2 regions of the Hahella aquimaris genome follow, and region 1 is predicted to be linked to the other one. Evidence: predicted binding sites of a transcription regulator. Region 1 holds the regulator's gene; the other holds the start of a gene.

Region 1 (5,823 bases):
GATGGGGGTGCTGCTGTTTCAGGATCTGGCGGCGGTTATCTTTTTGATTCTGGTCCCCTTCCTGGCGGGCGGCTCAGACAGTTCCCTGGCGGCGGCCCTCGCCATCACCCTCGGCAAAGGCGCTCTTTTATTCGCGCTGATGCTGGCGATTGGTAAATACCTGCTGCCGTTTATTTTCACGGAAGTCGCCAAGTCCCACTCGGAAGAGCTCTTCGTTCTGACCGTGCTGATGGTGTCCCTGCTGGCGGCGGCGTTAACGCACAGCTTCGGGCTATCCATGGCGCTGGGCGCGTTCATCGCCGGCATGATGCTGTCGGAGACCCACTACAAACATCAGATTGAGGCGGACATCCGTCCTTTCCGCGACCTTCTGCTGGGCCTGTTTTTTATCAGCGTGGGCATGATCGTGGACTTCCAGGAAGTGCTCGCCAACTGGCCCTGGATTCTCCTTATCACCGCGATGCTCCTGCTGGCCAAAGCGACGCTGATCGGCGCCCTCGCCTATCGTCACCAGAAAGACAAGGCCGTAGCGCTGAAGACCGGGCTTTATCTGGCCCAGGGCGGCGAATTCGGTTTCGCCCTGTTCGCACTGGGCGAGAAATTCCAGCTGATATCCAAACAAGCCGGCGCGGTGGTGATCACCACCGTCATTCTAAGCATCTCCCTGACGCCCTGGCTGATGAATCTGGCGCGCTACCTCAGCGCACGCTTCCCCTCAGATAAAGGTCAGAGCGTCGCCCAGACCCGCGTGGAAGCGTTGACCGACGCCTGTTCCGAATTGGAAGGACACGCCATTGTCTGCGGTTTCGGTCGGGTCGGACAAACCGTCGCCCGCTTCATGCGCCGCAGCAATTTGCCCATGACCGCCGTGGACAAAGACCCTGTAAGGGTAAAAGAGGCCGCGGCCGCTGGTGAACCTGTGCACTACGGCGACTCCGAACGTCTGGATATTCTCAAGGCGCTGGGTCTGGAGCGCGCGCGGCTGCTGATCATTACCTATGCCGATGTGGACAAGAGCCTGGCGGTCATTCGCAAAGTCCGCTCCACCGGCTCCAATGTGCCTATCCTGGTGCGCACGGCGGATGATTCCAAAATGCCGTTGCTACTGGAAGCAGGAGCAACGGAGATCGTACCGGAGACGCTGGAGGCCAGCTTGATGTTGGTGACTCAAGTGCTTACTCTTATGGGCGCGCCGGCCAGGAAGATTCATCGTCAAATTGAGGAAGTGCGCCGTAGCCGCTACAAAATGCTACACGGTTATTACCCGGGTATTAACTCCCAGTTGGTAGGCGCCGACGGTACGCCGCTGGAAAAACTGCATGCGCTGACGCTGCCGGATGGCGCTTACAGCTGCCATCGCTCTCTGGGGCAAATGAAGCTGGCGGCCTGTAATGTCGACAGTATTCGGCGCGGAGATGAGGAGTTCTTCGACCCCTCCGGCGATTTTATTCTGCAGCCCGGCGATACGCTGATTCTGCATGGTTCGGCGGATCAGGTCGAACAGGCGGAAAACAAGTTGCTGGGCGGCTGAACTTGAACGCAGTTGCAAACCATATACTAGATCAGGATTCTGTTTGGCTATGAAATCCCAAGGGCGTCCACTTCCATCCCTGGCGGAGCAAATCAAGGCGAAATTGCCGGTTTATATCGATCTCACGCGACTGAACCGTCCTATCGGAACTTACCTGTTGCTCTGGCCAACGCTTTGGGCGCTATGGCTGGCCTCAGAGGGCGCCCCCTCCATCAAGAACCTGTTCATCTTTGTCGTCGGCGTTCTGCTTATGCGCTCTGCTGGTTGCGTCATCAACGACTACGCCGACCGCCGTATAGACATGCACGTCGAGCGTACAAAAGGCCGTCCATTTGCGCAGAACCGGGTGACGGAAAAAGAGGCTCTCACCTTGTTCGGCGTTCTGGTTGGCGTTTCTTTCATACTGGTGCTGTTCACCAACGCCCTGACGATTTATCTTTCCGCTGGAGCGCTGGCGCTGGCATCTACTTACCCCTTCATGAAGCGCCATACTTACCTGCCCCAGGTCGTACTGGGCGCGGCCTTCGCCTGGGGCATCCCCATGGCTTTCGCCGCAGAACTGGACGCTGTGCCGCAGCAGGCATGGCTGCTGTATACCGCAACGGTGGTATGGACCGTCGCCTATGACACCATGTACGCCATGGCGGATCGGGAAGACGACCTCAAAATCGGGGTGAAGTCCACCGCCATTCTATTTGGAGAGGCTGATCGCGCCGCGGTGGCGGGCCTGCAGGTATTGACGCTGGGCATCCTGTTCATGGTTGGCGCGCAATACGAACTGGGCGTTTACTACCAAGTTTCTCTGATCGTCGCCGCCGTGCTGTTTGTATATCAACAGCACCTGATTCGCGACCGCAGTTCCCAGCACTGTTTCAAGGCGTTCCTTAACAATCACTGGGTCGGCGCCGCCGTATTTCTTGGCCTGGCGCTGGAGTTTGTCTTCCGTCTCTAAGCCCGTCCCGCCTTGCTTTCAGCCCGACCGAGAGCGGCCGGGCTCATTTCCATCACATTAATTAAGCGCCTGTCATATACTTGTAACAAAACGCCGTTGTAATAATTCGGCAATCGAGTATTCAAAAAGGTGTTTTGCATGGCAAGCAAACAAGTTCTCATTGTGGACGATGAGCCCGCCATCCGGGAAATGATCGCAGTCGCTCTGGAAATGGCTGACTATGACTATCTGGAGGCCGGGGATGCGCGGGAAGCGCATGCGCTGATCATTGATCAGAAGCCGGACCTCATACTGCTGGACTGGATGCTTCCCGGCGTCAGCGGCATTGAATTCGCACGCCGATTAAAGCGTGACCAAAACACCTCGGAAATCCCTCTCATCATGCTCACCGCCAAAACCGAAGAGGACAACAAAGTCCAGGGTCTGGAAGTGGGCGCGGACGATTACATCACCAAGCCATTCTCCCCCAGAGAACTGGTTGCGCGCCTGAAAGCGGTGCTGCGTCGCACCGCCGTACAAGGTATGGAGACCCCCATTGAAGTCGAAGGGCTGCGCCTCGATCCAGTGTGCCACCGCGTCACCGCCAAGGGCGATGCGCTCAACATGGGCCCCACGGAATACAAGCTCCTGCAGTTCTTTATGACCCATCAAGAACGGGTGTATACTCGCGGGCAGCTTCTGGATCAGGTATGGGGCGGCAACGTCTACGTGGAAGAACGCACGGTGGACGTGCATATTCGACGTTTACGCAAAGCACTGGAGCCCAGTCATCATCATCTGGTTCAAACCGTGCGTGGGACGGGCTATCGCTTTTCGACCCGAGCGCCATAAGCGCCGCGATCCGTCTTAAAAAATAAATAATTCCAAAAGAAGTATTCATAAAACGCATGCGCAATCACTGGCGTCATTATGTACGGCTACTGGTTTACAGTTTGCTGGGCTGTATCGTTGTCGGCCTTATTATCGGTTCGGTGGCCTGGGCGCTGGTGTTCGGTCTCACCGCCTATCTTGGTTGGACGCTCACCCAGGCGTTTCGCATGCACCGCTGGCTGTATCAGGCGAAAATGGAAGACCCTCCCGAGAGCCGTGGACTGTGGGGAGATCTGTTCGACGGGATTCATCGTCTTCAGGTTCAGCACTATCGCTCACGCGATCGCCTCCAAGCCATGATCGACCGCATCCAGGAGTCCACCAACGCCCTCAAAGACGCCGTCGTCATGACCAACAGCGAAGGCGCCATGGACTGGTGGAACCAATCCGCAGAGAAATTACTGGGCTTCAAGTACCCGACCGACCGGGGTCAGCTGATTTACAACCTGATCCGCACCCCCATTTTTAAACGCTATTTCACCTCCAAGAAATACCAGGAGCCGTTGATCCTCAACGCTCCCAATAATCCCAACTTGAAGTTACAGTTTCATATCACGTTGTTCGGGGAAGACGATCGTCTGCTATTGGTGCAGGACGTGACGCGCTTGTACCGCCTGGAAGAAATGCGACGCGACTTCGTTTCTAACGTATCGCATGAGCTACGTACGCCATTGACGGTCATATCCGGCTATCTGGAGACCCTCATTGACAACGCTGACGAATTGCCTCCGCGCTGGAATCGCGCCTTGAATCAGATGCAGCAACAAGCGCAGCGTATGGAAGCCTTGGTCAATGATTTACTGCTGTTGTCCCGCATTGAGAACGATGGCTCCAACTTCAAAGCTACATTGGTGGATGTAGACAGCATGTTGCGCGCCATTTGCGACGACGCACGCGCCCTGAGCCAGGAAAAAGGCCACCGCATAGAGCTGAGTCTGGATAGCCCAGCAGGACTTACCGGCAACGAAACGCAATTACACAGCGCCTTTTCCAATATCATTATGAATGCAGTGAAATACACACCTCCCAATGGCGAGATTCGGGTGCGCTGGTTCGAGGATAAGAAAGGCGTGCATTTCGCCGTAAGGGACAGCGGCATCGGCATCGATCCCCTGCATATTCCCAGACTGACGGAACGTTTTTACCGGGCTGACCCTTCAAGGGCTGCAGACACCGGCGGCACAGGCCTGGGACTTGCAATCGTCAAGCACGTCCTGATCAATCATGATGGCGAGCTGGAAATCACCAGCCACATCGGCGAAGGCAGCACCTTTACCTGCCATTTCCCGCGCAGTCGCATGGCTTCTGCGGAGGCGTTGGCGGAAGCCGAAGATGTCAGAGATTAAGCAGGTTTAGAATTTGGCGATAAACTTGGACAGCGACGCCATCTTATCCGGGTCTTCATCCACAAACCGAATAACGATGCTGATAAAGTCAGTGTCCACCCGCTTCTCCACCGCCTGCAGCATGTGCACGTAGCCGTTGATCCGCTCCAGAGTTTCGCCATCGTCGACTTCTATATCCACCACGGCAGGATCAAGAATCATCGGGAACTTCTGCCCCCGCTTGGCGACCACCTTTACTTCGGTCAGAGTAATGGCCTTTATCACACAGGGCAGGTTGAACTCAGCAAAACGAATCTGCGCCAGCGCTTTTTTGCCTGACGTTGCGTCCGGCGTTGATTTTCTGGGCGATGCGGAACCGCCAGTCAGCAAGGCTGCACTATCAGCAAACGGGCCTGGCGTTACGGCCGGAGCCGAGGCCTGCTTGGCGCTGTCAGACGCTTGCATCAGTACGGAAGCGGAATCAGAGCCCGAACGGGCGGAAGAGGATTTTTCACCAGCAGCGCGTTTAAGCTTGGCGGCCAATTGCTTGTTGACTTTCTGCGCCAGCATTTCGGGACTGAAGGGTTTACCCAGATAATCGGAAACGCCGCTTTGCACCGCCTCCACCACATGGCCTCTATCGCCACGGCTGGTCACCATTACGAAGGGGGTTTTCTTGTAGGCGTCTTGTCCACGCGCCCACTGCAACAACTCCAGTCCTGACATTTCCGGCATTTCCCAGTCGCACAGGATGAGATCATAGTGCGTCTTATTCATCAGGATCTGCGCTTTTTTCCCGTTGATGGCTTCTTCCACCGTCACCTGAGGAAAATAGGTTCGCATCGCCCGCTTGACCATATCACGGACGAAACTCGCATCATCAACCACTAACACCTTTAAAGCCATGTCAGAGCTACACTTTCCGTTAATCACATAACTATAAGGCTAGCACTGTCTGACAAATTTCCCACTTTATTCAGTGCTTAAGCGGCGACGTGGCCATCACGCCGCCGCAACGGGATCACCTCACCGCTACTCCAGCGCCAGAAGCGGGATTCGCTTTGGGTAATTGACCATGTTCTTCCAACCAGAATTTAACGCCGCCGGCGACCGCCGCCTGCATGGACACCAAGTTCACGATGGGA
Region 2 (5,823 bases), 1.1 Mb from region 1:
ACCGGCGTATCTGATCAACCTGTGGCTGGCCACCGGGAAGACGGAATACGCAGACTTCCTGGAAGATACCTTCGACACTATCGTTGCCCGCTTCCCCAGCGTGACCGAGAGCCCCTTCGTCAACGAGCGCTTTTTCGCGGACTGGTCTGTGGACGCCGGCTACAAATGGCAGCAGGATCGGGCGGTGATCGGCCATGATCTGAAAATCGCCTGGAACCTGATGCGCATGAACAACCTGCGCCCGAAGGCGTCCTACTCCGAGTTGGCGCAAACTCTGGGCGACGCCATGCCGAAATACGGCGCGGACTTGCAGCGCGGCGGCTGGTATGACGTGGTGGAGCGCAAGCGTGACGACGGTCGGAGCCAGCACCGTTTCGCTTTCCATGATCGCAAAGCCTGGTGGCAGCAGGAGCAGGGCATTCTGGCCTATCAGATTCTGGCGGGCGTGACCGGCAATCCTGACTATCTGCAACTGGCGCGGGAATCTTCCGCTTTCTACAACGCCTGGTTCCTGGATCGCGCAGACGGCGGCGTGTACTTCAACGTATTGGCGGGCGGACAGCCCTATGTGGAAGGGATGGAGCGCAGCAAGGGCAGCCACTCCATGGCGGGGTATCACGCGTTTGAGTTGGCCTATCTGTCGGCGGTGTACAACAAGCTGCTGATTCTGAAGCAACCCATGGATCTTTACTTCAGGCCGCAGGCGAACGGTTTTACCGGAAACCTGTTGCGAGTGCAGCCGGACATCCTGCCCCAAGGCAGCGTGAAGATCGACAAAGTGTGGGTGAACGGCGAACTCTATGAGGATTTCGACCCCGCAGACCTGACGGTGACGTTGCCTCGCGATCATCAGGAAATGAGCGTCAAAGTCAGGCTGACGCCCGCCTGATGCTCTCTACGAGCGCCCTGTGTGCGGGGCGTTCGTCCGCATATTTGGATAGAAAGGAATTAACCCATGTTTTTAAGATCGACGACCTTACTATTGGCGGCGCTGACGCTGTTCGCCTCGCTTTTTTCTTCCGCTTCCTCTGTAGAAATACCGCAAGTCACAGTGCAGACGCCGCCAGTGACGGGGGACTACAAAGGCAAAATCGGCGTGCTGGTGGAAGAACATTTTGATGAAACCGAGCTGGTGGCGTTCCAGCAATATTTTCCCGCCCACGGCTACGAAGTGGTGTTCATGTCATACTTGTGGGGGCAGCCTGAGCTGACTTTTAACGGCAACGATCACCAGCGCCAAGTGGTGGTGAAGACGGATATCACTCAAGCGGATCTGTCGCAATATGCTGGCGTTATCCTGATCGGCGGCTACGCCATGGATCGCCTGCGCTATCAAACCGAGCTGAGCGAAGATGGCGTTTCCCATGCCCCTGCGGTGGAGTTTTTGCGCCAGATTATTGCCACCAATCGCATTAAAATTGGCGCTATTTGTCATTCGCTATGGCTGTTCACGGCGGACCCGACTTTACTGCAGGGTCGTAAGGTCACCGCTGCGCACAATATTGTTGCCGATGTCCGTAACGCTGGCGGGATATTGCAGGTAGAGAATAATCAGGCGGTGGACACCTTCGTGGACGGCAATCTGATTACCGGCAAGCACCCGGCGGTGGTGGGCGCTTTTATGGAAACGTTTTTGCGGGAGCTGGATAAGTCCTGACGTTTACGGTGCGAGAGGAATAGGAGTTTTGTTCCCACCCTGATCAGATGAAAGCAGGGAAGCAAAGGCTTCCCTGCTTGTAACCGCTTAGGGATCGTTGACTATCGCCACTCGCATCCCGCGGCGGGAGTTTCCGTCACAACAGTGGAGTAGTGATAAGCGTAATCGCCATCAACCGCCTGCGTCCCTTCTTTGCCGGCCTCTGAACCGATGATGTAAGTCTCGGCCTTTGACAAACCTGCGTCGGCGTAGGCCGCGATATCGGTGGCGGCGTTGCCGTAGGCGCGCACGATATCCAGCTGCACGTCATTCAGCAGATGACGGATATAGGCGGTTTTATAGGCCTGAGTTTGTGGGCTGGCGGGGTTTTCCGCGTTGCTGTCCGTGCGCAGATGCCATTGAAACAGGCCCTTGGCGTTGAACCAGTTGCGGGTGGTTTTGGCCATCCAGTATTGGCGGCCGGTCAGATAGACCACCTGATAGCCCTTCTCCACATAGTCCCACACCACCTCCGCCGCGTAATTGTGCATCTCCGCAGTGTCTGTGCCCAGATAGTCGCCGATGGCTTCGAAGTCGTTGAGGGTCAGCGTGCCGTCGATGTCGAAGAGCACAGTTTTACGGCCGGGCTGCACCACCGTCAGGTAGCCGGAGGCTTCCGTGTGATCGCCTTCCACCACCATGCGCACGACATAATCGCCTTCCGGCTTGTTGAGGTTGACGTAAATCTTGCCGTCGCCATTGGTGCGATGTTCTCCCAGATATTCCCAGCCAGACATGCCGGTACCGTAGACATAGACATGAATGTCCTCGTCCTCCAGGTCTTTATGGAACAGGGCGGAGTAGTCGAATTTTCCAACCATAGTGGCGGAATCTCCGGCTTTGACGATCTGGTCATGGACCATGTGAAACGGCTTGTTCAAGGAAGCGAGCAGGCGGTTGCCCCAATGGTGGAACGACTCTTGCGCCGGCTTTTGCAGACCGGGAGCATGCAGGACGCTGTCGTAATCAGGGCAATATTCAGCGTTAGCGGTGAGACTGAGTGAGGTGGCGAGCAATCCGCCAGCCAGAAAAGAGAGTTTATGCATGATTTTAGAGAGTCCTTTTTAATTATTGTTCAATGAGGCGTCCCCATTTATTTCCGTTCAGTAAACGGGGTGTGAACGCGGCCTTAATTTTTCACAGCAATATGAAAAACTGATTAAAGCCGTCGGGAAATTGTGCATGCTGAGAAAGCTGGGGAGAATCCCTAATAAAGACTATATACGGTGAGGATTTGGTTGTTTGGGTGCCATGGGGGTTTCAATTGCGTATTCTAATTCAACTGGGGCGGGACGCTTAGAAGTAGCCATGATGCGGATAACTGAATGTATACTTCACATAATCCATTGCCAGAGGCCCGATTAAGATCCAGGCTTCGCTAATCACCTCACCAGCTACTTACGGTTCATGATCACAATAGGCTCCATTTCCAGAGAAAAGGCGAGTGAGGATTTTCCGTTTCTCGCGCAACATTACCGCGGGCGGCGGAAGGCGATTAAGAACTTCACTCATCTGGCGCCGGATTACGTCTTCTGGATTTATCCGGATGGGGATTTATTCGACGCTAAAGACTCACACAAGAACAATACGCCGAAGGGCTTCCAACATATTTTGTTGGATGAGCCGGATTACAGCGGCTTTCTACGGGGGCGAGTCGCCAGCAATTATGGCCCGCAAATCATTGTGGTGTATTGCAGAGAGGAAGCTTTGGCGAGCGATCTGCTCAAGATTCGTCAGTTCCTCAATGGTGTGGCGCAGCTTCCCATCCCGCTGCAACAGAATACGTTAGTCGTGAGTGATAATGCGGATATTTATGGGACGCTGACTGATATTCGCCAACGCGCCAGTATCGTCGGATAACGCTAAACCGGCGCCGGGCCCTATTTTTCACTTCTTCGCCGCATACAACTGCGTCATCTCTTCTGCAATACTCGTCATTTTTTCCCGTAACTCAGGCGGTCCCAGCACTTCCAGCTCGGCGCCGAACCGTAACAAGTCCACGCAGGCCTGACGCAGGGCTCCGACAGGCAGTGTGGCTTTACGCCAGCCCTGGGCGTCCGGGGTTGGGTCCATTATGGTGGCGGCGCGCACATAGGGAGAGTTGAGCGCATCCATCATCCAGACGCCTTTTTCAGATAGGCGCACTTCGGCGACGTAGGTGTGCAGCTCTTCTTCCAGGCGGAGAGTATTGGCGCGCCAGTAACCGGCCAGATCGAATTCCACTGGGCGTTCAAAACGAGTTGTTGAGACGCTCAGATCCTGAATGCGGGAGATGCGATAGGTGCGGAGATCGCCCTCGACTTGCGCCACCAGATACCAGGAACCGCTTTTCAATACGACGCCAAGAGGCTCGGCGCGGCGTTGCTTTTCTCCTTTCCAACTCTGGTAGCGCATCTCGATCGTTCGCTGTTCCCAGACTGCCTGGGTGATGTCCCGGAGATGGGCCGGGTGCTCGGACTCTGCGAACCAGGCGGGGGCGTCCAGATGAAAGCGGGATTGCATGCGTGCCGCGCCGGAACGCATTTCCTGGGGCAGAGCCGCCAACAGTTTCGTCTGGGCGGCGGTGACGGCGGCGCCCAACCCCATATCGTTGGCCGGGCCGGATAAACCGGTCAGAAACAGCGCTTCTGCTTCTTGCGACGACAGCCCGTTGAGACGGGTGCGATAGCCGTCCAAAAGACGGTATCCGCCCTCGGCGCCACGCTCGCTATAAACAGGGATGCCCAATGCGCTCAGTGTTTCTATGTCGCGGTAAACCGTGCGCAGAGACACGCCGCACTCCTTCGCCAGCACTGGCGCGGTGGTCTGGTCTCGGGCTTGGAGGGTCATAAGGATGGTCAGGAGACGGCTGGCGCGCATAACAAACCTGCTGCAAATTTTTTATTTTAAACCTGACAAAAACTGACAGGTATGAGGTCGTATTATGCCACTGTGTTTATTTCCCAACCAAAAGGATATGCGTCATGGCTTCAGATTCGAAAATTGTGTTGTTTCACTGCCCCCAGACCCGTTCCACTGGCTCCATGGTATTGTTGGAGGAGTTAGAAGCGGATTATGAAGTGAAACTGATCAACATCCGCGATGGTGAAAATCGGCGGGATGAGTATTTACAGGTGAACCCTCTGGGTAAAGTTCCCGCGTTGCTGCACGGGGATGCGATGATCACGGAACAGGTGGCGATCTTTCTTTATCTGGCGGACTTGTTTCCACAGGCGGGTCTGGCGCCGGCGCTGAATGATCCATTGCGCGGACCTTATTTGCGCTGGATGGTTTACTACGCCAGTTGTTTTGAGCCGGCGGTTGTGGACAAAGCGCTGCAAAGAGACCCCGCGCCGCGGGACACCAGTCCTTATGCGGATTATGACATCATGTTGAACGCTGTCGTCGAGCGTCTCGCCAGTGGACCCTACATGCTGGGCGATAAGTTCTCGGCGGCGGACGTTTTGTGGGGAATGGCGTTTCACTGGTGTACTCAGTTTGGATTGGTTCCGCGCACGGAGGTCATCGACGCCTATATCAAACGCGTCACCAGCCGCCGCAGTTTCAGCGAGGTGCTGGCCAGAGACGTGGAGATCGCGGCGGAATTACAGGCGAAAACGGAAACTTCGACAGACTGATCTCCCTTCATATTTCTCATCCTATCGCCGCCTGCTGTGGGCGGCTTATGCGTATGGTTTTCCCTGTCCGCCGCTGGATAATACAGACTCCTACCGCCCATTTTGGGTATTCGCCGCGTAGTCATAGGAGTGAGTTGGCGACATGAAAAAAATCGAATATGGCGCAGGCGTTTTCGCCATTCAAGGGTTTCTAACGGCGCAAGAATGCGACGCCTATATTTCCGACAGTGAAGCAATGGGATACGACGAAGCGGAGATCCAAACCGCGCGTGGATCGCAGATGTACAAAGATATCCGTAACAATGATCGCGTTATTTTTGATGACGCCGTCATGGCGGATAATATCTTCAAACGAATCAAAGCCATGCTGCCGCAGGAGTTGGATGGCTGGGAACTGGTCGGCTTGAATGAACGACTGCGTTTCTATCGCTATGAACCCGGCCAGTACTTCAAATGGCATCGCGACGGCTCATACGCCCGCAGCGAAAAAGAAGCGAGCCTGCTGTCATT

The links. The regulator PhoB, encoded in region 1, activates phosphate uptake and scavenging genes when phosphate is short. The targets are predictions, from matches to a motif close to TGTCATANNNNTGTCANA.
Region 2: the regulator PhoB is predicted to act here: its motif matches at 2,832-2,849, upstream of O5O45_RS27060 (lipin/Ned1/Smp2 family protein).

The regions. Positions count from the first base shown of each region.
Region 1 covers NZ_CP132203.1:5,042,816-5,048,638, forward strand. The annotation lists gene O5O45_RS22255 (monovalent cation:proton antiporter family protein) at 1-1,531, shown strand, start outside; gene ubiA (4-hydroxybenzoate octaprenyltransferase) at 1,581-2,483, shown strand; gene phoB (phosphate regulon transcriptional regulator PhoB) at 2,622-3,314, shown strand; gene phoR (phosphate regulon sensor histidine kinase PhoR) at 3,371-4,699, shown strand; gene O5O45_RS22275 (response regulator) at 4,706-5,584, opposite strand; gene cysZ (sulfate transporter CysZ) at 5,700-5,823, opposite strand, start outside.
Region 2 covers NZ_CP132203.1:6,108,833-6,114,655, forward strand. The annotation lists gene O5O45_RS27050 (AGE family epimerase/isomerase) at 1-889, shown strand, start outside; gene O5O45_RS27055 (DJ-1/PfpI family protein) at 956-1,657, shown strand; gene O5O45_RS27060 (lipin/Ned1/Smp2 family protein) at 1,759-2,742, opposite strand; gene O5O45_RS27065 (hypothetical protein) at 3,104-3,556, shown strand; gene O5O45_RS27070 (helix-turn-helix transcriptional regulator) at 3,584-4,555, opposite strand; gene O5O45_RS27075 (glutathione S-transferase family protein) at 4,660-5,313, shown strand; gene O5O45_RS27080 (2OG-Fe(II) oxygenase) at 5,456-5,823, shown strand, end outside.